DNA from 4 places in the Kitasatospora sp. NPDC092039 genome. Region 1 is predicted to be linked to each of the others. Evidence: riboswitches for the same ligand, from Rfam matches in the RefSeq annotation. Region 1 holds a riboswitch; each other region holds the start of a gene.
What was found. A riboswitch is a leader RNA that binds a small molecule or an ion and turns the genes downstream of it on or off. The one in region 1 is predicted to bind cyclic di-AMP.
Positions count from the first base shown of each region.

Region 1 (4,512 bases):
CGAGCTGCCGGCCGAGCTGACCGCCGACTCGGCGGGCCGGCTGCTGCTCGCGGTGGCGCAGCGGGCGCACGACGCCGGGGTGGACGTGGACGCGGCGCTGCGGTCGGCCGCGCGCGGTTACCGGGACGCGGTGCGCGCGGCCGAGGGCCTCGGGCCGGCCGGGGAGCCGGGCGGGGAGTAGCGGTTCAGGCCGCCGTGGCGGCGGGCTCGGGGCGCCGCTGCGGCGGGACGAGCTCGCCGATGGCCTCGCCGACGAGGACGACCAGTTCGGCGAGCCGCTCCAGGTCGAGGTGGGCGGGCAGTTCGGCCAGCGAGATGATCCGCTCCCCGCCCGGGCCGGCCACGGCGAACAGGTCGATCGGTCCGAGGTGCTTCTCGGCGGTGTCCACGAGGGCGGCGACGTCGCTGGGGCGGCGGATGTCGCCGCAGACGCCGACGACGGGGCAGCCCGGCCGGTCGAGTTCGGCCGCGAGGTCCTCGGCGATGCCGACGTGCTGGTCGGCGATCAGCATGCCGACGGTGCCGGCCGCGGCGAACCGGCGGGCGAGGCCCGCGCCCGACCCGCCGTCGAGGACCGCGACGACGACGACTGACCCGCTGACCCGCATGGCCTGCTCCTCCCTGTGGGCGACACCGCACCGGCGCCCACGCGTACTGCGGAGGATCGTAGGCACGTCCCGACCCCCCGCAACAGGGATTACCCCTCAGGTGACCAGACTCACGCCCGCCCCGCGGCCAAGAGTCGGCCAAGAGCTGTCCACGGACCGGCCACGGACCGTCCGGGCACCGGCAACGCGGCGGCAACCGACCGGCTACGGACCGTCCGGGCACCGGCAACGCGGCGGTCACCGACCGGCCACCGGCCGTCGGGCGCGCCGGAGGCGGTCCGGAGGAGGGAGGGCGGTCCCGTCGCACCGGATACGGTCGGTCCATGCCAGCTCAGCCCCACCCCGCCCGGCCCGCCGCCGCGCCGTCCGACGCCCCCGCCCCGCAGCTGTTCACCTGGGAGTTCGCCGCCGACCCGTACCCCGCCTACGCCTGGCTGCGCGAGCACGCCCCGGTGCACCGCACCACGCTGCCGAGCGGCGTCGAGGCCTGGCTGGTGACCCGGTACGCGGACGCCCGGCAGGCGCTCGCGGACGGCCGGCTGTCGAAGAACCCGGCGCACCACAGCGAGCAGGCGCACCGCACCGGCCGGGTGGGCATCCCCGGGGAGCGGCAGGCGGACCTGATGACCCACCTGCTGAACATCGACCCGCCGGACCACACCCGGCTGCGCCGGCTGGTGTCGAAGGCGTTCACCCCGCGCCGGGTGGCCGAGTTCGAGCCGCGGGTGCAGCAGCTCACCGACCGGCTGATCGACGGCTTCGCGCAGCGCGGTTCGGCGGACCTGATCCACGAGTTCGCCTTCCCGCTCCCCATCTACGCGATCTGCGACATGCTCGGGGTGCCGTCCGAGGACCAGGACGACTTCCGCGACTGGGCCGGCATGATGATCCGGCACGGGGGCGGCCAACGCGGCGGCGTGGGGCGGGCGGTGAAGCGGATGCGGGCGTACCTGCTGGAGCTGATCCACCGCAAGCGGGCGGACCTCGGGGACGACCTGATCTCCGGTCTGATCCGGGCCGGTGACCACGGCGAGCACCTGACCGAGAACGAGGCCGCGGCGATGGCCTTCATCCTGCTGTTCGCGGGCTTCGAGACCACCGTGAACCTGATCGGCAACGGTACGTACGCGCTGCTGCGCAACCCGGAGCAGCGCCGGCTGCTGCAGGAGTCGGTGGCGCGCGGGGAGAGCGCGCTGCTGGAGACCGGGATCGAGGAACTCCTGCGCTACGACGGACCGGTGGAGCTGGCGACCTGGCGGTTCGCGACCCGCCCGCTGGCCATCGGCGGGGTGGACATCCCGGTCGGCGACCCGGTGCTGGTGGTGCTGGCGGCGGCGGACCGCGACCCGGCCCGGTTCGCGGCCGAGAACACCCTGGACCTGGCCCGGACGGACAACCCCCACCTGGGCTTCGGGCACGGCATCCACTACTGCATCGGCGCCCCGCTCGCCCGGCTGGAGGGGCGTGCCGCGCTGGCCACGCTGCTCTCCCGGCTGCCGGACCTGCGGCTCGCGGGAAGCCCGGAGGACCTGCGCTGGCGCGGCGGCCTGATCATGCGTGGGCTGCGCGAACTGCCGGTGGAATTCAGCCCGGAGAGCCGCTCCCCGCACACCCCTCCGCAGGCCACGTCCGGGCCCGCGACAGGCTGAGACCGCGCTGGCGGAGGTCGCCGAACGCTCGCCGACGGGGGTGTGAACACCCATCAATCCGGACATAACGCCGCCGTTGGTAGGCGATCGGATACGGGCCGTAATTGTCGTGTGATATCTGCGATATGAGCTTGTGATTGGTCTGATGATCTGTCTACTCTCCCTGGAGTTCGCAGCTGCGGACCTCGTGCGCGGAACGCCGAATCCTGCCCGCCGCGCCACGGGAAACCGACCAGACCCTGGGCAGGGGCGGGGGAACCAGGTTTGTTGCCGTCTCCCACGGCTTGGGGTGAAGCCGCCCGAGCGGGATCGTTCCCGCGTACGGCGGCCGGGCCACCTCCCGGTCCGAACCCGACAGCTCACCTCGCAGGCGTGCGGAGAGGGACCTCTTCATGCTGTTCGTTGGAACTGGCCGCCACCGTCGTCGCACCCAGACCGAGAAGGCCATCGCCGTCGCCGGTGTGGCCGGCGTCGGACTCGCGATGCCGCTCCTCACCGCCACCGGCGCCTCCGCCGCCCCGGCCTCCACCTGGGACTCCGTCGCCCAGTGCGAGAGCGGCGGCAACTGGAGCATCAACACCGGCAACGGCTTCTACGGCGGCCTCCAGTTCACCTCCAGCACCTGGAAGGCGTACGGCGGCACCGCCTACGCGGCGCAGGCCAACCAGGCCAGCAAGGCCCAGCAGATCTCGGTCGCCGAGAAGGTCCTGGCCTCGCAGGGCCCGGGCGCCTGGCCGGTCTGCTCCCAGAAGGCCGGTCTGACCAAGGGCGGCGCCCCGGCCGTGGTCGACACCGCCTCGGACGCCAAGCCGCAGTCCGCCGCCAAGCAGCAGGCCCCGAAGCAGCAGGCCCCGAAGCCCGCCGCCAAGCCGGCCGAGAAGCCGGTCGCGCAGAAGCCGGTGCAGAAGCCCGCCGCGCAGCCGGTCCAGCAGGCCGCCCCGCAGCAGCAGGCGCAGGCTCCGGGCTTCTCCGGCCACGCCGGCTGGGACGCCGACGCCAAGGTGTACTGGTACCAGAACAACGGCGCCTGGTACTGGACCAGCCACCAGAGCGTCTACCAGCAGTACGCCGGCCAGGCCGCCGCCCAGCCGCAGTACGCCCCGCAGGCCGCCCAGTCGGCCCCGCAGGCCACCGGCCACGACTACACCGTGCGCGCCGGTGACACCCTGTCGACCATCGCCGCCGCCCAGGGCGTGTCCGGCGGCTGGCACGCGCTGTACGAGCAGAACCACGCCACCGTCGGCGGCGACCCGAACCTGATCATGCCCGGCCAGGTGCTGCACCTCGGCTGAGCCGTCGGGCCCGGTGACGACGCCCGTCGGCGCCCGACGCCGACACCGTTCCACCCCGCCGTCCGAAGGGGACCGGTCCTACCGGTCCCCTTCGTCCGTATTCGCCCGCTCCGGTGGGACAAGCTGGGACAAGCAGGTGAACTACCGGTGCGTAGCGGGGCCACACGCTGAGACGGGACCGAGGCGGACGTGGCCCCGGGAGCCCGGGCGGTTAGGCTCTGGTCGTAACGACTCCGCAATCGTCCTGCTGACAGCACCACCGTCAGACCGGACCCTGCTTCCGCAAGGAGATGCCTCGTGCCGTCCATCGATGTCGTCGTAGCCCGTGAGATCCTCGACTCCCGCGGCAACCCCACGGTCGAGGTCGAGGTCGGCCTCGACGACGGCAGCACGGGTCGTGCCGCTGTCCCGTCGGGTGCCTCCACCGGTGCCTTCGAGGCCCTGGAGCTGCGCGACGGCGACAAGAACCGCTACTTCGGCAAGGGCGTCGAGAAGGCCGTCCTGGCCGTCATCGAGCAGATCGGCCCGGAGCTGGTCGGCTACGACGCCACCGAGCAGCGCCTGATCGACCAGGCCATGCTGGACCTGGACGCCACCCCGGACAAGTCCTCGCTCGGCGCCAACGCCATCCTGGGCGTCTCGCTGGCCGTCGCGCACGCCGCCTCCGAGGCCAGCGACCTGCCGCTGTTCCGCTACCTGGGCGGCCCGAACGCGCACGTCCTGCCGGTCCCGATGATGAACATCCTCAACGGCGGCTCGCACGCGGACTCCAACGTCGACATCCAGGAGTTCATGATCGCCCCGATCGGTGCGGAGTCCTTCTCCGAGGCCGTCCGCTGGGGCGTCGAGGTCTACCACACGCTCAAGGGCGTGCTGAAGGAGCGCGGCCTGTCCACCGGCCTGGGCGACGAGGGCGGCTTCGCCCCGAACCTGGACTCCAACCGCGAGGCCCTGGACCTCATC
Region 1 is NZ_JBIVSD010000014.1:111,438-115,949, forward strand. Features, by position in the region: gene ACIQI7_RS25900 (MazG family protein) at 1-181, shown strand, start outside; gene ACIQI7_RS25905 (SDR family NAD(P)-dependent oxidoreductase) at 186-608, opposite strand; gene ACIQI7_RS25910 (cytochrome P450) at 932-2,257, shown strand; cyclic di-AMP (ydaO/yuaA leader) riboswitch at 2,478-2,644, shown strand; gene ACIQI7_RS25915 (transglycosylase family protein) at 2,650-3,549, shown strand; gene eno (phosphopyruvate hydratase) at 3,847-4,512, shown strand, end outside.

Region 2 (4,512 bases), on a different contig from region 1:
GGCTGCACGCGGAGGCCGAGTGGCAGGGCGAGGTCGCGGCCGGGCTGCTGCGCCGCGCCGACCTGGTGACCTGGCCCCGGCTGTACGCGCTGCTGCTGCACGCGCACGGGGTGGACGTCACGGACGCGGCGGCGGTGCGGGACTGGCTGGCCGGCTTCGCGGAGCTGTCGGAGGACGAGCGGCTGGCCGCGTACGGGGCGCTGGTGCCGGCCGGCTGGCTGGACGAGCCGGACGAGCAGGGCTGGGGCCCGGGCCGGGTGCTGGCGGTCGGCATGGCCACGGACGGCGCGCGGCGGCTGCTGGAGCAGGGCCTGATGCGGCGCAGCTACCGCAACCTGGCCGAGCTGACCTCGCTGGGACGGCCGATGCCGGACGAACTGGCCGGGGACTTCGGCCGGTTCGAGGAGGCGGCGGTCGACGCGGCGCTCGACCTGTTCGGCGGGTGGACGGTGCCGGGGCTGCCGCGGCTGCTGGTGACGGAGTTCCCGGAGCTGGCGCCGGAGCCGGGCCACGAGGAGATCGAGGCGTACCTGGCGCAGCTGCCCGTCGAGGAGTGAGTCGGCGCGCGAAGGCCCCCGGCCCGGGAGCTGCGGCTCCGGGCCGGGGGCCTTCGCGGGTGCGTCAGAGGGTGAGGCCGCGCTGCTCGAGCCAGGGCTCGGGGTCGACCGGGGCGCCGCCGCCGGGGCGGACCTCCATGTGCAGGTGCGGGCCGGTGACGTTGCCGGTCGCGCCGACCTTGCCGATCTGCTGGCCGGAGACGACCTTGCCGGAGCCCTTGGTGATCGAGGAGAGGTGGCAGTACCAGATCTCGGTGCCGTCGGGCAGGGTCTCGACGATCCGGTAGCCGTACGAGCCGGCCCAGCCGGCCGAGGTGATGGTGCCCTGGCCGAGCGCGTGGACCGGGGTGCCGGTGTCGGCGGCGAAGTCCAGGCCGGTGTGCAGGTTGGCCCAGTAGCGGGCGCTCTGGCCGTAGTGGGCGGAGAGCCGGTACTCCTTCACCGGGAGGGTGAGGGCGGCGGCCTTGACCCGCTCGGCCTCCTCGGCGGCGCGCTTGGCCTCGGCCTCCTTGGCGGCGGCCTTGGCCTCCGCCTCCTGCGCGGCCTGCAGCCGGGCGGTCTCCTCGGCGGCGGTGCGCTGGCTGTCGGCCTGGTGCTGGATGCGGGCGGCGAGCGCGAGGCCGGGGTCGGCGGAGAGGGCGACCGGGGTCTCGTCCGGGGCCTCGACGGCGGGGGCGGCGGCCGGGGTGGCCGAGGCGAAGCCGGTGGCGCCCAGGGTGGCGGCGACGGCGGTGACGCCGAGCAGCGGGGAGGCTCCGCGGGTCTGACGCGGCATCCGGTGGCGGTTGGTCTCGACCTCCGGGCCGAAGGCCTCCGCACCGAAGGCCTCGGGGCCGTCCGTGCCGGGGTGGTCGAGAAGCTGGGTGCCGGCTGCGGAGCCGGGGTGTGCCGGGGTGTGCGTCGACGCCACGGGAGGCGCGCTCCTTTCCTTCCTTCGCGCCTACCGGGTTAGCTGACGGGTTCGGAGCAGGAAGGTCTCCTACGGCCGGGCCGGGGCCCCGCCGATTCACCCCAAGGAACGTGGTTCCCCGGCTCCCTGACCTGCCCGGGGGCCGGTCGGCGGGATTAGGCGACGGCGCACGGTGCCGTCTGGGTACGGCGTTGACGACCGCGCTGCGTTATCAAACGTTAATCCTAGGAGGCTCTGATTCCAAGCCATCCGTTCCGAGCAGCTTACGCCCAGGTGATCGGACGTCAACGAACGACCCCTCATGCACGGCTCCATCTGAGTACGCCTACTCATGTGCGGTCCGACCGGGCGGCCGCATCCTGACGCCATGAGCACACCGATGCAGAGCCGCACCACGGCCGCCTACTACATCCAGGCCGTCCTCTCCTTCGCCGTCTCGGGAACCGCCCTCGCGGTCGGGATCGCCTACCTGCCGGTCGGCGGGTGGACCCGGGCCTTCCTGGGGATCGGCCTCCTCTACACCGTCACCTCCGCGTTCACGCTGGCGAAGGTGATCCGGGACCGGCAGGAGTCCAACGAGATGGTGACCCGGGTGGACCAGGCCCGGCTGGAGAAGCTGCTCAGCGAGCACGACCCGTTCAAGGTGGAGGGGGTCTGACCGCCCCCTGCGCCGACTCGTCCGCCGACCGCTTGACGGCTAAGGCTATTAGCCTTAGCTTTATGGCTATCGGCGGCACCCGCCGATGCCCCGCACCGGCGGCCCGAGGAGGACCACCATGAACGGCACCACGACCCCGAGCACCCAGTACCTGACCGTTCCCGGCGGCCGGATCGCCTTCGACGACACCCGGCAGGGCGACGGCGCCCCCGTCGTCCTGCTGCCGGGCATGCTCGACAGCCGGGCCGCCTACCGGCACCTGCGCCCGCTGCTGGTCGCCGCCGGCCACCGGGTCGTCACCATGGACCTGCGGGGCTTCGGCGAGTCCTCCGTCGCCTGGGACGACTACGGCCCGGCCGCCCTCGCCGGCGACGTCCTCGCCCTGCTCGACCACCTCGGCATCGAGCGCGCCGTGCTCGCCGGGAACTCCTACACCGGGGCGACCGTCGTCAGGGCCGCCGGGGACGCGCCCGAGCGGGTCGCCGGGATCGTCCTGCTCGACGCCTTCGTCGAGAACCCGCCGCCGGGCGCCCTGATGCGGGGCGTCATGGGCCTGATGGGCGCGGCCCTCGTCCACTGGCCGGCCTCCTGGGGCTTCTACCTGCGCCGGATGGCCTTCCCCGGCGCCAAGCCCGCCGACTTCGACGCGTACGTGGACGGCCTGGTCGCCGCACTGCGCACCCCGGGCCGCAAGGCCGCCACCCGCGGGTACGTCCGCGGCGACTCGGCGCCGGCCGGCTGGACGGCCGCGGTGCGGTGCCCGGCGCTGGTGGTCATGGGCAGCGCGGACCCCGACTTCCCGAAGCCGGAACTCGTCGCCGACCGGCAGGCCGCCGCCCTGGGCGCGCGGAAGGTGATGATCGAGGGGTCCGGGCACTACCCGATGGCCGACAACCCGACGGCCACCGCGGACGCCCTGCTGCCGTTCCTCGCCGAACTCGGCTGAGCCCCGCCCCCGCCCGCCACCCGACCCCACCCGTACGGAGAGCCCGAACCCATGCCCCGCGTAGGACTGACCCCCGGCCAGGTCGTCGACCACGCCCTCGCCCTCATCGACGAGCAGGGCGCCGAGGCCCTCACCCTGGCCTCCGTCGCCGCCCGGGCCGGGGTCGCCACCCCCTCGCTGTACAAGCACGTCAGCGGCGGCCTGGCCGAACTGCGGCGGATGATCGCCGTCCGGGTCACCGGAGACCTGGCCGACCGGCTGGCCGAGGCGGCCGTCGGACGCAGCGGGGACGACGCCGTCGCCGCCGTCCTGCGCGCCTACCACGCGTACGCCACCGAGCACCCGCACCGCTACCACGCCCTGCCCCAGGCCCCGCAGCCCGACGACGACCTGACCCGGGCGGCCGCCCGGCTGGTCGGCGTGATCATCGCCGTCCTGCGGGAGTACGGCCTCGACGGCGCCGAGGCGATCCACGCCGCCCGCACCGTCCGCTCCCTCGCCCACGGCTTCGCGTCCCTCTCCACCGCCGGCGCCTTCCAGCTCGCCGAGGACCTCACCACCACCCACGACCGCCTCATCGCCACCCTCACCGCCGGCCTGCGCGGCTGGCCCGCCTGACCGCCCCGGCCGTCCCGCCCGGCCTCGGGGCTCGGCGCCCCTGCACCGGACGACGCCCCTTCCGCAACACCTCGCACACAGGCCCCACACATCACAGGACGCGATCCGGCCGACCGGCTCGGTCCCGCCGCCGGCCGCCGGGGCCGGTCAGGCCGGTGGGACGCCTCGTCAGGCGGTGCGATCGGGGTCGAACGAGCGCCGATTGACGCCGAATTGACTCGATATTGACGAGATCCGGTCACTTGGCGGGATCCGTTCACACCTTCGTAGGATCATCACCCTAGAATTCGCCGCGTGACGATGACTCAGTGGTCCGTAACGGCAACCGGCGTGCTCGCCGTCCTCGCCCTCGTGGCCGCCGCGCGGTACCGCGCCGTGTCCGTCACACACCGCCGCCGCGCCGACCGGCTGCACGGCGAACTCCTCGCCCTCCAAGACCAGCTGGCCGTCGAACTCTCCCGCCGCGGCGCCGAACTCGCCGCCGTCCAGCAGGAGCAGGAGCACACCGCCTCCACCCAGCGGGCCTTCCTCAGCGTCGCCCGCCGGATCCTGGTGATGGCCCACGACCAGCAGGCGCTGCTGGACGAGATGGAGCGCACCCACGACGACCCCGCGCTGCTGGAGGGCCTGCTCAAGGCCGACCACGCGGCCGCCCAACAGGCCCGGCTGGCCCAGACCCTGGCCGTGCTGTGCGGCGCCCGGGCCGGCCGGCACTGGCCGGAACCCGTCTCCCTGGAGGACGTCGTCCGCGGCGCCCAGTCGCGCATCCTGCCGTTCCAGCGCGTGGTGGTGCGCAGCCGCACCGAGACCGCCGTGGTCGGCG
Region 2 is NZ_JBIVSD010000003.1:671,531-676,042, reverse strand. Features, by position in the region: gene ACIQI7_RS09475 (hypothetical protein) at 1-557, shown strand, start outside; gene ACIQI7_RS09470 (M23 family metallopeptidase) at 622-1,467, opposite strand; cyclic di-AMP (ydaO/yuaA leader) riboswitch at 1,481-1,639, opposite strand; gene ACIQI7_RS09465 (YiaA/YiaB family inner membrane protein) at 1,835-2,125, shown strand; gene ACIQI7_RS09460 (alpha/beta fold hydrolase) at 2,244-3,071, shown strand; gene ACIQI7_RS09455 (TetR/AcrR family transcriptional regulator) at 3,123-3,689, shown strand; gene ACIQI7_RS09450 (sensor histidine kinase) at 3,990-4,512, shown strand, end outside.
Region 2: another riboswitch for cyclic di-AMP. It lies ahead of ACIQI7_RS09470 (M23 family metallopeptidase); the one in region 1 lies ahead of ACIQI7_RS25915 (transglycosylase family protein).

Region 3 (4,512 bases), on a different contig from region 1:
CGATCCGAGCAGCACCGGACCGGTCGCCCGGGAGGCCGACTTCGTCGCCGAGTCCGGTCGCGGACTGCACCTGGTGGAGTCGTTCAGCCGCTCCTGGGGCTGGCACCCGCTGGGCAGCGGCAAGGTGGTCTGGGCGATGTTCGAGGCGGAGGAGGTCGGCGGCTCCCCGTTGGACGGGCACCCCGGACTCGGCGGCCGCTCAGCGCTGGACGGCCCCGTCGACGTCGGCGGACGGCATCGGCGCTCGGCCTAGGAGGGGCTCCGCGTCCAGGACGGACGCCGCGCCCAGGGCGAAGCCCACCCCAGGACGGATCCCGCGCCGGACGGCGTGCGGCCGGTCGAGGGAAACCCCGGGAGGACCACACCCCGGGCCCTTCCCCCAGGCCCCGCCGCGGATTTCCGGTGCCATGGAGCGACCGGCGGATTCCGGGACGTGCTCCCCCGGTGGAGCGGCAGCCGGGGCGGCGACATCCGGAGCAGCGGTTTCGGGAACGACGATTCCCGGAGCGACGATTTCCGGAGCAGCGGCATCCGGAAGAGGGAAAGACAAAGGCCGTCGTGGTGTCGGCACCCACGACGGCCCCCCGATGATGGAGCACGGCAGTCGGTCAGACCGCCAGGTGGTCGAACTCCCCGTCCTTCGCCCCCAGCAGCAGGGCCGCGATCTCGGCCCGGGTGTAGATGAGGGCCGGACCGTCCGGGAACCGCGAGTTGCGCATCGCCACGTCGCCGCCCGGCAGGGCCGCGAACTCGACGCAGTTGCCCTGGGAGTTGCTGTGCCGGCTCTTCTGCCAGACCACCCCCCGGAGATCGGCCGCGGCCATCCCGTTGTAGGTGTCGTACGAGCCGTGCGTGTCCTGCGAGTCGTGCATAGAAATCTCCCGAAGAGCTCCGGAGTTGTCGTCCAGCGCGGCGCCCCCGGCACCGTCGGAACGAACGGGCCGGCCCCGTACCGGTCCGGCACAACGCCTCACTTGACGCGATGATAGCTGCAGTGCACGTGCATCAGCACGGGACGTTGCAGGTGCACCAGGCCTTTTACCCGCATCCGCCAACTCTTCACGGGCCTTCTTCTGACGGTACGTAAACGGACATAGCCGATGATTCACCGGGCTCGTGATAACCGGCCGTGAGCACCTCCCCGCTGAATGTTGATCTTCGAACGCCGGGAGTCGCGCACTCGTGACCCTCCGTCAAACCATTCACATGCTGTGAGACATCTCACGCACCCCGGGTGCAACGCCCGTCCCCGCGGTTCGCGTCGTGGCAACCACCGGCGGCCGTGCGGGGGTTGGGTGAAGAATGTCCGGATTGTAGGCAAAGCGCCCGGACCGGCGCCGGAGACGCACCGGGTTCGCGCGGGGTCCGCACCGTGACCGCGCGAATCCTGTCCGGCAGCCGACTGCAAGCCCGGCGGGCCGATGTCCTACGATCTCCGGCATGAGCACCGCAGCCATTCCGGGCGCGCCACTGCCCGTCCGCACTCCAGGCTCCCGTGCGCGGGGGCGCCACCGTCGTCCCGAGCGCCCCGAGATCCCGGCCGGCGCCCCGGCCCTGGTGCTCGCCGTGCCCGCGACCGCCGGGCCCGAGTCCCGCTCGGTCGTCGAGGAACTGCTCTCGATCGTCCGCACCGAGCAGAACGGCGTGCAGACCGCGGTCGGCTACCTCCCCGGGGGCGGCGCCGAGGTCGCGGGCGGCGAGGACCGCACGGTGGCCGAGCTGCTGGCCCTGGCCGCCGAGGCCGGGCTGCCGATGCCCGTCCTGGTGCCGCTGGTGCCCGGCCCGCACACCTTCCTAAGCGAGCTTCACGCGCTCGCCGCCGAGTACGGCGCCCCCATCACCGACCCGCTGGGCCCGCACCCGCTACTGGCCGAGGCCGTGCACGTCCGGCTGTCCGAGGCCGGGCTGGCCCGGGCCGACCGCGCCCGGCTGTTCGCCATCGCGACCGCCGCCGACGGCGTGGTGCTGACCACCGTCGGCGGCGAGGACGCGGCCGCCGCGGCCGGCATCACCGGTGTGCTGCTGGCCGCCCGACTGGCCGTGCCGGTCGTCGCCGCGGCGCTCGACGTGCCCGGGTCGGTGGCCGCGGCCGTCAACCACCTCAGGGACACCGGCTCGCAGCGCCCGGCGCTGGCCCCGCTGGTGATCGGCCCGGAGGCGGACTCCGAGCTGCTCGCCACCGCCGCCGAGGAGACCGGCTGCCCGTCGGCCGCGCCGCTGGGCGCCTACCCGTCGGTCGGCCAGCTGATCGCCTCCACCTACCTGGCCGCGCTGCCCGTGCCGTCCGCGGAGGACCTGGCGCGGGCCGAGGCGGAGGCCGCGGCCGCCGCCTCGGCCGAGGGGGCCCTGGAGGGCGTTCGCGGCGCCCACGCGGCCGCCGAGAAGCCCCTCGGGCAGTAGTCGACACCGCGCGCCGGTTCGCGCGCGCAGAAGGGCCCGGAACGGTTCGCGTTCCGGGCCCTTCGCATTGGCCCCCGCCGCATTGCCCGCCGGCATCGGCCCCCGCCCTGTCGGGCCGGGAATGGGATTGGCCCCTTCCGTGGCTGCCGCGGAAGGCCCCGTCCCGTACGGGGAGTCGGACGGCGATGAAGTGGAATGTCCGTTCTGGCGTCATTTGAAGGGAAATGGGGAGCGCGGCCCCGGGCACTTGAATCGAGGCCGCTCCCCCGGTCTTCGGAGCGCACTGTTCCGCGATTCGACGCTCCGTCACGTCACTTCTGAGGCGAAGCCAGTTGTCGCTTTCTGCAACGACATTGCTTGAAAACGATCATTTACGATCATGCTCGGCCGCAATTTTGGCAGTTTCCACTAAACCGTGATGTGCGTCACAGGCATTTGCGGTTGAACTTAAGTCTGATTAACGTGCTCCCCGTTCGTGACCACACGAACCCGGTCATCCGCAACGCCGAGTCCTGCCGTCGGATGTCCTGGCAGCGCGAAAACGCACCACGGCAGGAGCGGGGGAACCACAGGTAAGTCGCCCCGGACCGCTCTTCGGAACGGTCCAGGGCTAGGGGTGAAGCCGCGCTCACCGCGCGGCCGGGCAACTCCAGCCCGAATCCGACAGCTCACCTCGCAGGCGTGGGAGAGGACCGCGTCTTCATGCTGCCCACCAACGGCACCAGCCTGTCCAGCCGCACCCGCCGCGTGATCGCCGCCCTCGGCGTCGCGGGCGTCGGCCTCACCGTCCCCTGCCTCACCTCGGGCACCGCCTCCGCGGCCACCGTCGCCACCTGGGACAAGGTCGCCCAGTGCGAGAGCGGCGGCAACTGGAGCATCAACACCGGCAACGGCTTCTACGGCGGCCTCCAGTTCACCTCCAGCACCTGGTCCGCCTTCGGCGGCACCGCCTTCGCGGCGCGCGCCGACCTGGCCACCAAGGACCAGCAGATCGCCGTCGCCGAGAAGGTCCTCGCCTCGCAGGGCCCCGGCGCCTGGCCCGTCTGCTCCGTCAAGGCCGGCCTGACCAAGGGCGGCACCCCGGCCGCCGTCGACACCTCGGCGGGCTCCACCGCCGGCTCGACCACCGCCGCGCCCGCCCAGAGCGCCAAGCCGGCCGCTCCGGCCGCGAAGCCCGCCACCAAGCCCGCGCAGGCCCCGGCCGCCAAGCCCGCCGCGCCCGCTCAGGACGCTCAGGACGCCGGTGACTCCGCCGCCTCCGGCAGCCGCGGCGACTGGGCCCAGAAGCGCCAGCAGCAGGCCCAGGGCGGCGACTACACCGTGGTCGAGGGCGACTGGCTGTCCTCGATCGCCGACCGGCACAACGTGCAGGGCGGCTGGGAGCGGCTGTACGAGCTCAACCGCGGCACCCTGACCGACGGCCCTGACACCATCTACCCGGGCCAGCACCTGTCCTTCGACGGGTCGTCCGCCGACAAGTCCGGCGCGGACTTCACCTGGTTCGACCGCTCGCAGAAGTCCGGCCGGTCCGCGAACGGCGGCGCCGTGAACGCCCAGCCGACCGCCCAGTCCCAGGCCCCGGCCGCCAAGCCCGCTCCGCAGCCCCAGGCCCAGACTCCGGCTCCGGCTCCGGCTCCGGCCGCCACCGGCAGCATGGCCGCCGCGGTCTCCTTCGCCGAGTCGAAGGTCGGTCAGGCGTACGTCTATGGCGGCACCGGCAACGGCGGCTGGGACTGCTCCGGCCTGACCCAGGCCGCGCTGCGCGCCGCGGGCATCTCCGTCCCGCGCGTCGCCGCCGACCAGGCCGCCGCCAGCACCCACGTCTCGCTGGACAGCCTCCAGCCGGGCGACCTGCTGTTCTGGTCCAACAACGGCAAGGACTCCGGCGTCTACCACGTCGCGATCTACGTCGGCAACGGCAAGTACGTCGAGGCCGCGAACCCCAGCTCCGGCGTCCGCGAGCAGACCATCGCCAACTGGGCCCCGGACTTCGCCGGCCGGGTCTGAGGACGGCGAACGGCCGACAGCGTTCGGACGACGGCTGACAGATTTCAGCTGACAGATAACAGATAACAGATAACAGATTTCATCATCTGTCAGCTGTCAGTCATC
Region 3 is NZ_JBIVSD010000013.1:13,372-17,883, forward strand. Features, by position in the region: gene ACIQI7_RS24385 (ATP-binding protein) at 1-253, shown strand, start outside; gene ACIQI7_RS24390 (DUF397 domain-containing protein) at 609-872, opposite strand; gene ACIQI7_RS24395 (hypothetical protein) at 1,441-2,400, shown strand; cyclic di-AMP (ydaO/yuaA leader) riboswitch at 2,894-3,095, shown strand; gene ACIQI7_RS24400 (transglycosylase family protein) at 3,082-4,407, shown strand.
Region 3: another riboswitch for cyclic di-AMP. It lies ahead of ACIQI7_RS24400 (transglycosylase family protein); the one in region 1 lies ahead of ACIQI7_RS25915 (transglycosylase family protein).

Region 4 (4,512 bases), on a different contig from region 1:
CGCGGCGGCCCCGCGCTCGGAGGCGGGCGGGGCGGTGCCGAGGTCCAGCCGGTCGGTGCCCCGGGTGGCTCGCTGCTCGGCGTCCCGGGCGTCCTGGACCGTCAGCCGGGCCCGCTCGGCGGCGTCCAGGCCGTTCAGCAGCTTCTGCGCCCTGGCCAGCCGCTGCTGGATCTGCAGCTTGCTGTCGGCGAGCGAGCGGCGGGTCCGGTCCAGCTCGGCGAGCTTGTCGGCCGCCTCGGAGCGGCGCTGGTCGAGCCGGCGCTGCCGGGTGACCAGCTCGTGCAGGGTCTCCTGCTGGCGTGCGGCGGCCTGGCCCTGGGTGCGGGCGCGGGCCAGGTAGTCCTCCGGGTCGGGCGAGAGCATCAGCTGGGCGGTCTGGGACATCCCGCCGCCGCGGTACTCGGCCCCGGCCACCGTCGCCAGGTCGCCGCGCAGGTCGTTGAGCTGGTCCTGGGCGACGGCGATCTCGCCCTGGACGACCGTGGCCTCGCCCTGGAGCCGCCGCTGGGCCTCCTGCGCCGCGTTGAACCTCTCGGACGCCTGCTCGGCCTCGTCGTACAGCTGTTCCACCTGGGACTTGACGTCGTGACGGTCGGCCGGGTCCGGGCTGCCGGGGGCGGCCTGGGCGCGACCTCCGGCGGCGACGCCCAGCGCGGTGGCGGCGGCCGTGGTCAGCACCAGCGCCCGGGCGAGCAGTTGGGAACGGCGGTGCACGGACATGGCGGCGGGGGCTCCAATCCTGCGGCGCGGCCCCCGCCGCCGCACCGGGACGGGCGGCCGTCGAGCGGGAGTCCGGTGGCAGACGTTAGCGAGTCCGGGCAAGCGAGTCCAAACCCTTACGAACCCGAATATTCGACCCGTAATCGGACATCAGATCGACGCGCCGGAAAAGCCGCAGGCCCGGCCTCCCCTGGGGGAAGCCGGGCCCGGAAGCGGCCGAGCGGGGATCAGACCCGCACGATGCCGGTCAGCGGCATGTTGGTGACCGCCTCGTAGCGCACGTTGGTACCCGTCCGGGGGGCGTGCAGCACCTGGCCGTTGCCGGCGTAGATGCCGACGTGGTGGGCGTCGCTGTAGAAGATCAGCAGGTCGCCGGGCTGGGCCTGGGAGAGGTCCGTACCGATCCGGGTGCCGGCCGAGGCCTGCGCCTGCGAGGTGCGCGGCAGCGACACGTCGGCCTGGTTGAACGCCCAGACCATCAGGCCGGAGCAGTCGAAGGAGCTCGGGCCGGTGGCACCCCAGACGTACGGGCTGCCGACCTTGGAGGCGGCGGCCGCGAGGGCCGCGGCACCGCGCGAGCTACCCGGGGCCACCTTCACCGGAGCGGTGGTGGTCGGGGCGGTGCTCGTGGGGGCGGAGAGGTCGCCGCGGGTGTTGTCCCGCGAGGCGCGGTCGGCCTGCGCCTGCGCCTGGGCGGCCGCGTCGGCCTTGGCCTTGGCGTCGGCCGCGGCCTTCTCCTCGGCCTGGCGCAGCGCCTGGCGCTCCTGCTCGGTCAGGGTGTTGAGCAGGTCCTGGGCGGCCTTCAGCTTGCCCTGGACCTCCACCTTGGCGGTCTTCAGCTGCTGGGTGGTCGACTCCAGCTCGGCGAGCTTGCCCTGGGCCTCGTTGCGGTCCTGGTCGAGCTTGCGCTGCTGCTCCTGGAGCTCCTTCAGCTGGCCCTTCTGGGTGGCACCGGCCTGGTTCAGCGCGTCGGCCTGGCTGAGGAAGCTGTCCGGGCTGGAGGAGAACATCAGCTGGACGGTCGGGGATATCCCCCCGTTGCGGTACTGCTCGCCGGCGATCTCGGCCAGGCCGCCCTGGAGCTCGGTGACCTGCGCCTGCTGACGGGCCACCTGGTCCTGCAGGCCGGAGACCTGCTTCTCCAGCTCCTGCTGCTTGGCCTGGGCGGCGTTGTAGTTCTCGGTCGCGACCTCGGCCTGCTCGTTGAGCTGGTCGACCTGCTCCTTGACCTGGTCCTTGGTCGGCTGCGGGTCGGCGTGGGCGCCGGACTGCGCGGAGAGGGCGACGGCTGCGGCGGCGACTCCGGTCAGGATGGAGACGCGGGCGCGGCCGGCGGGCTTGGGACGACGATGGGACGCCACGAAGGCGGGCTCCTTCTTCCTACGTCCGCCTACCGGGTGAGCTGACGGGTTCGGGCCGGAAGCATGCCCTACGACGCCTCACGGCCGTTCGGCCGACCTGGCGCCGATTCACCCCGGAGGAACGTGGTTCCCCGGCTCCGCTCCGCAGCGCCCCCAGTCACTGGGCTCCCCTGTCGGGCAGTCGCTTCGACCTGCCCCGCTGCCTCGCGAACTCGGCGGTAACCACCGCCGCCACCCTGGCTGGGCGATCGACAGTGCGGTGGTTCGGAGCATGACCCTAGTAACTGAACCGTGATCCGTTCAAATCCTTGTCAGAAAAAAGACGGAAGATTGCCCAAGTTCCCTTGTGAAAATGACCGATGGTGACCAATGGTGCACGCAAGGCTGATCGGTTCTCAGCAGGCGGCCCCAAAAGGCGGAAAAGCCGAACGCCACCCCCGCGACGGAGGTGGCGCTCTTCACAGCTCCCGAACGGGCGTCCCGGGCGTGTCGGTCCGTCAGACCCGGCGGATGGTGTTGATCGGCATCGCGTCGGCCTTCATCACCTTCACCACGTCACCGGTGTGCGGCGCGTGGACCACCATGCCGTTCCCGATGTACATCCCGACGTGGTACATGCTCGGGCCGTAGATCACCAGGTCGCCCGGCTGGGCCTGGTCCAGCGACGGCACCCGGGTGCCGTAGTGCCCCTGCTCCTGCGAGGTGCGCGGCAGCGAGACGCCGGCCTGCCCGTACGCCCAGACCATCAGGCCCGAGCAGTCGAAGGTGGTCGATCCGGTGGCGCCCCACACGTACGGCGAGCCCTGCTTGCTCATCGCCTTGGCCACCGCCGCCCCCGCGTAGCCGCTGGCCGGCGGCAGGCTGCCGAGGTCCACCCGCGCGTTGCCGCGCGAGGCGCGGTCGTCCTGCGCCTGCTGGGCCCGCAGCGCGGCGCGGTCGGCGGCGCTCAGCGAGTTCAGCAGGTCCTGGGCGGCCTTCAGCTTGGTGTTGACGTCCGCCTTGGCCTGGTTGAGGTCCTTGGTGGTGCTGTCCAGCGAGGCGAGCACGGCGGCCGCCTCGGCCTTCTGCTGGTCCAGCCGGCGCTGCTGCTCCAGCAGCCCCTTGAGCGCCTCGGCCTGGCTGGTGCTGGCCTGCTGGACGGTCGAGGCCTTCTCCAGGTAGCCGGACGGGTCGGAGGAGAGCATCAGCTGGACGGACGGGTCGATGCCGCCGGCGCGGTACTGCTCGCCCGCCACCTCGGCGAGGCCGCCCTGGAGCTGGGTCATCTGCTCCTGGCCGCGGGCCACCTGGTCCTGCAGCTGGTCGGCCTGCTTGCGCAGCTGGTCCGCCCGCTCCTTGGCGCCGTTGTACTTCTCCGCCGCCTGCTCCTGCTCCTCCTGGAGCTGGTCGATCTGCGCCTTGACGTCCGTCTTGTCCGGCTGCGGCGCGGCGTGCGCGGCCACCTGGGCGGAGAGCGCGACCGCGGTCGCAGCGGCAGCGGTGAGCACGGAGACCCGTGCGCGGCTCGGCTGCTTGGGACGGCGGTGGGAGGCCAAAGGGACCGGCTCCTTCTTCCTACGGGCTCACCTGATGGGATGAGATTCCGGAAAATAGGTTTGACGCCAGACCCTAGTGAAGATCTACCCGTTTTGCTACTCCCCCGATGGCGTGAACCCCGGTCCCCACGCTGACTTCACGGGACCCGCACAACGCTCCGGACGAGCCGCTGACCAGCCGTCATGCGGTCCGGCCCAGGTCAGGGCCGGGCCAGCCGGTTCAGCAGCAGCACCGACGCCACCGGGCGCGCGCCCGCCTTCCGCACGCCCTCCGCGACCTCCCGGTCGGTGGACACCACCACCACCGGGCGGCCCTGCGGCTCGGCCCGCACCAGACGGCGGATCAGCTCGTCGGCCGTCTCCCCGGTCCGGCTGAACCGCACCCGGACCCCGCGCGGCGGCGCCATGATCACCGGGACGTCCAGGTCCTGCCCGTCGAACACGCAGGTGACCTCCGCCTGGGTGCGCTGGGCCAGCATCGCCAGACCGCCCAGCAGCCGGATCCGCTGCTGCTCCAGCGGCAGCGCCGGATAGCCGGTCTTGGTCACGTTGTAGCCGTCCACCACCAGGTGCACCTGGGGGATCGCCAGCAGCTGGTCCAGCAGCGCCGGATCGTCCTCGGCCAGCCCGCGCCGGGCCACGTCGTGCGGCGAGGCCGCCCCCGGCACCACCGCCTCCACCAGGTCCGCCGGGCGGATCTGGGAGACCGGCAGCGCCAGCTCCCGCTGGAGCCCCTGCGCCGACTGCAGCACGGTGTCCAGCAGCAGCCGCAGCCGCATGTCCTCGACACTGCGCCCCTCGCGGGCCGACCGGCGGCCCTGCTCGGCCGCGTTCTCCAGCTCGGAGACCCGGTGCCGCAGCCGGCGCGCCTCGGTCTCGGCCGCCCCGCGCTCGGC
Region 4 is NZ_JBIVSD010000004.1:114,166-118,677, forward strand. Features, by position in the region: gene ACIQI7_RS10090 (NlpC/P60 family protein) at 1-720, opposite strand, end outside; gene ACIQI7_RS10095 (NlpC/P60 family protein) at 948-2,081, opposite strand; cyclic di-AMP (ydaO/yuaA leader) riboswitch at 2,092-2,241, opposite strand; gene ACIQI7_RS10100 (NlpC/P60 family protein) at 2,579-3,616, opposite strand; gene ACIQI7_RS10105 (NYN domain-containing protein) at 3,817-4,512, opposite strand, start outside.
Region 4: another riboswitch for cyclic di-AMP. It lies ahead of ACIQI7_RS10095 (NlpC/P60 family protein); the one in region 1 lies ahead of ACIQI7_RS25915 (transglycosylase family protein).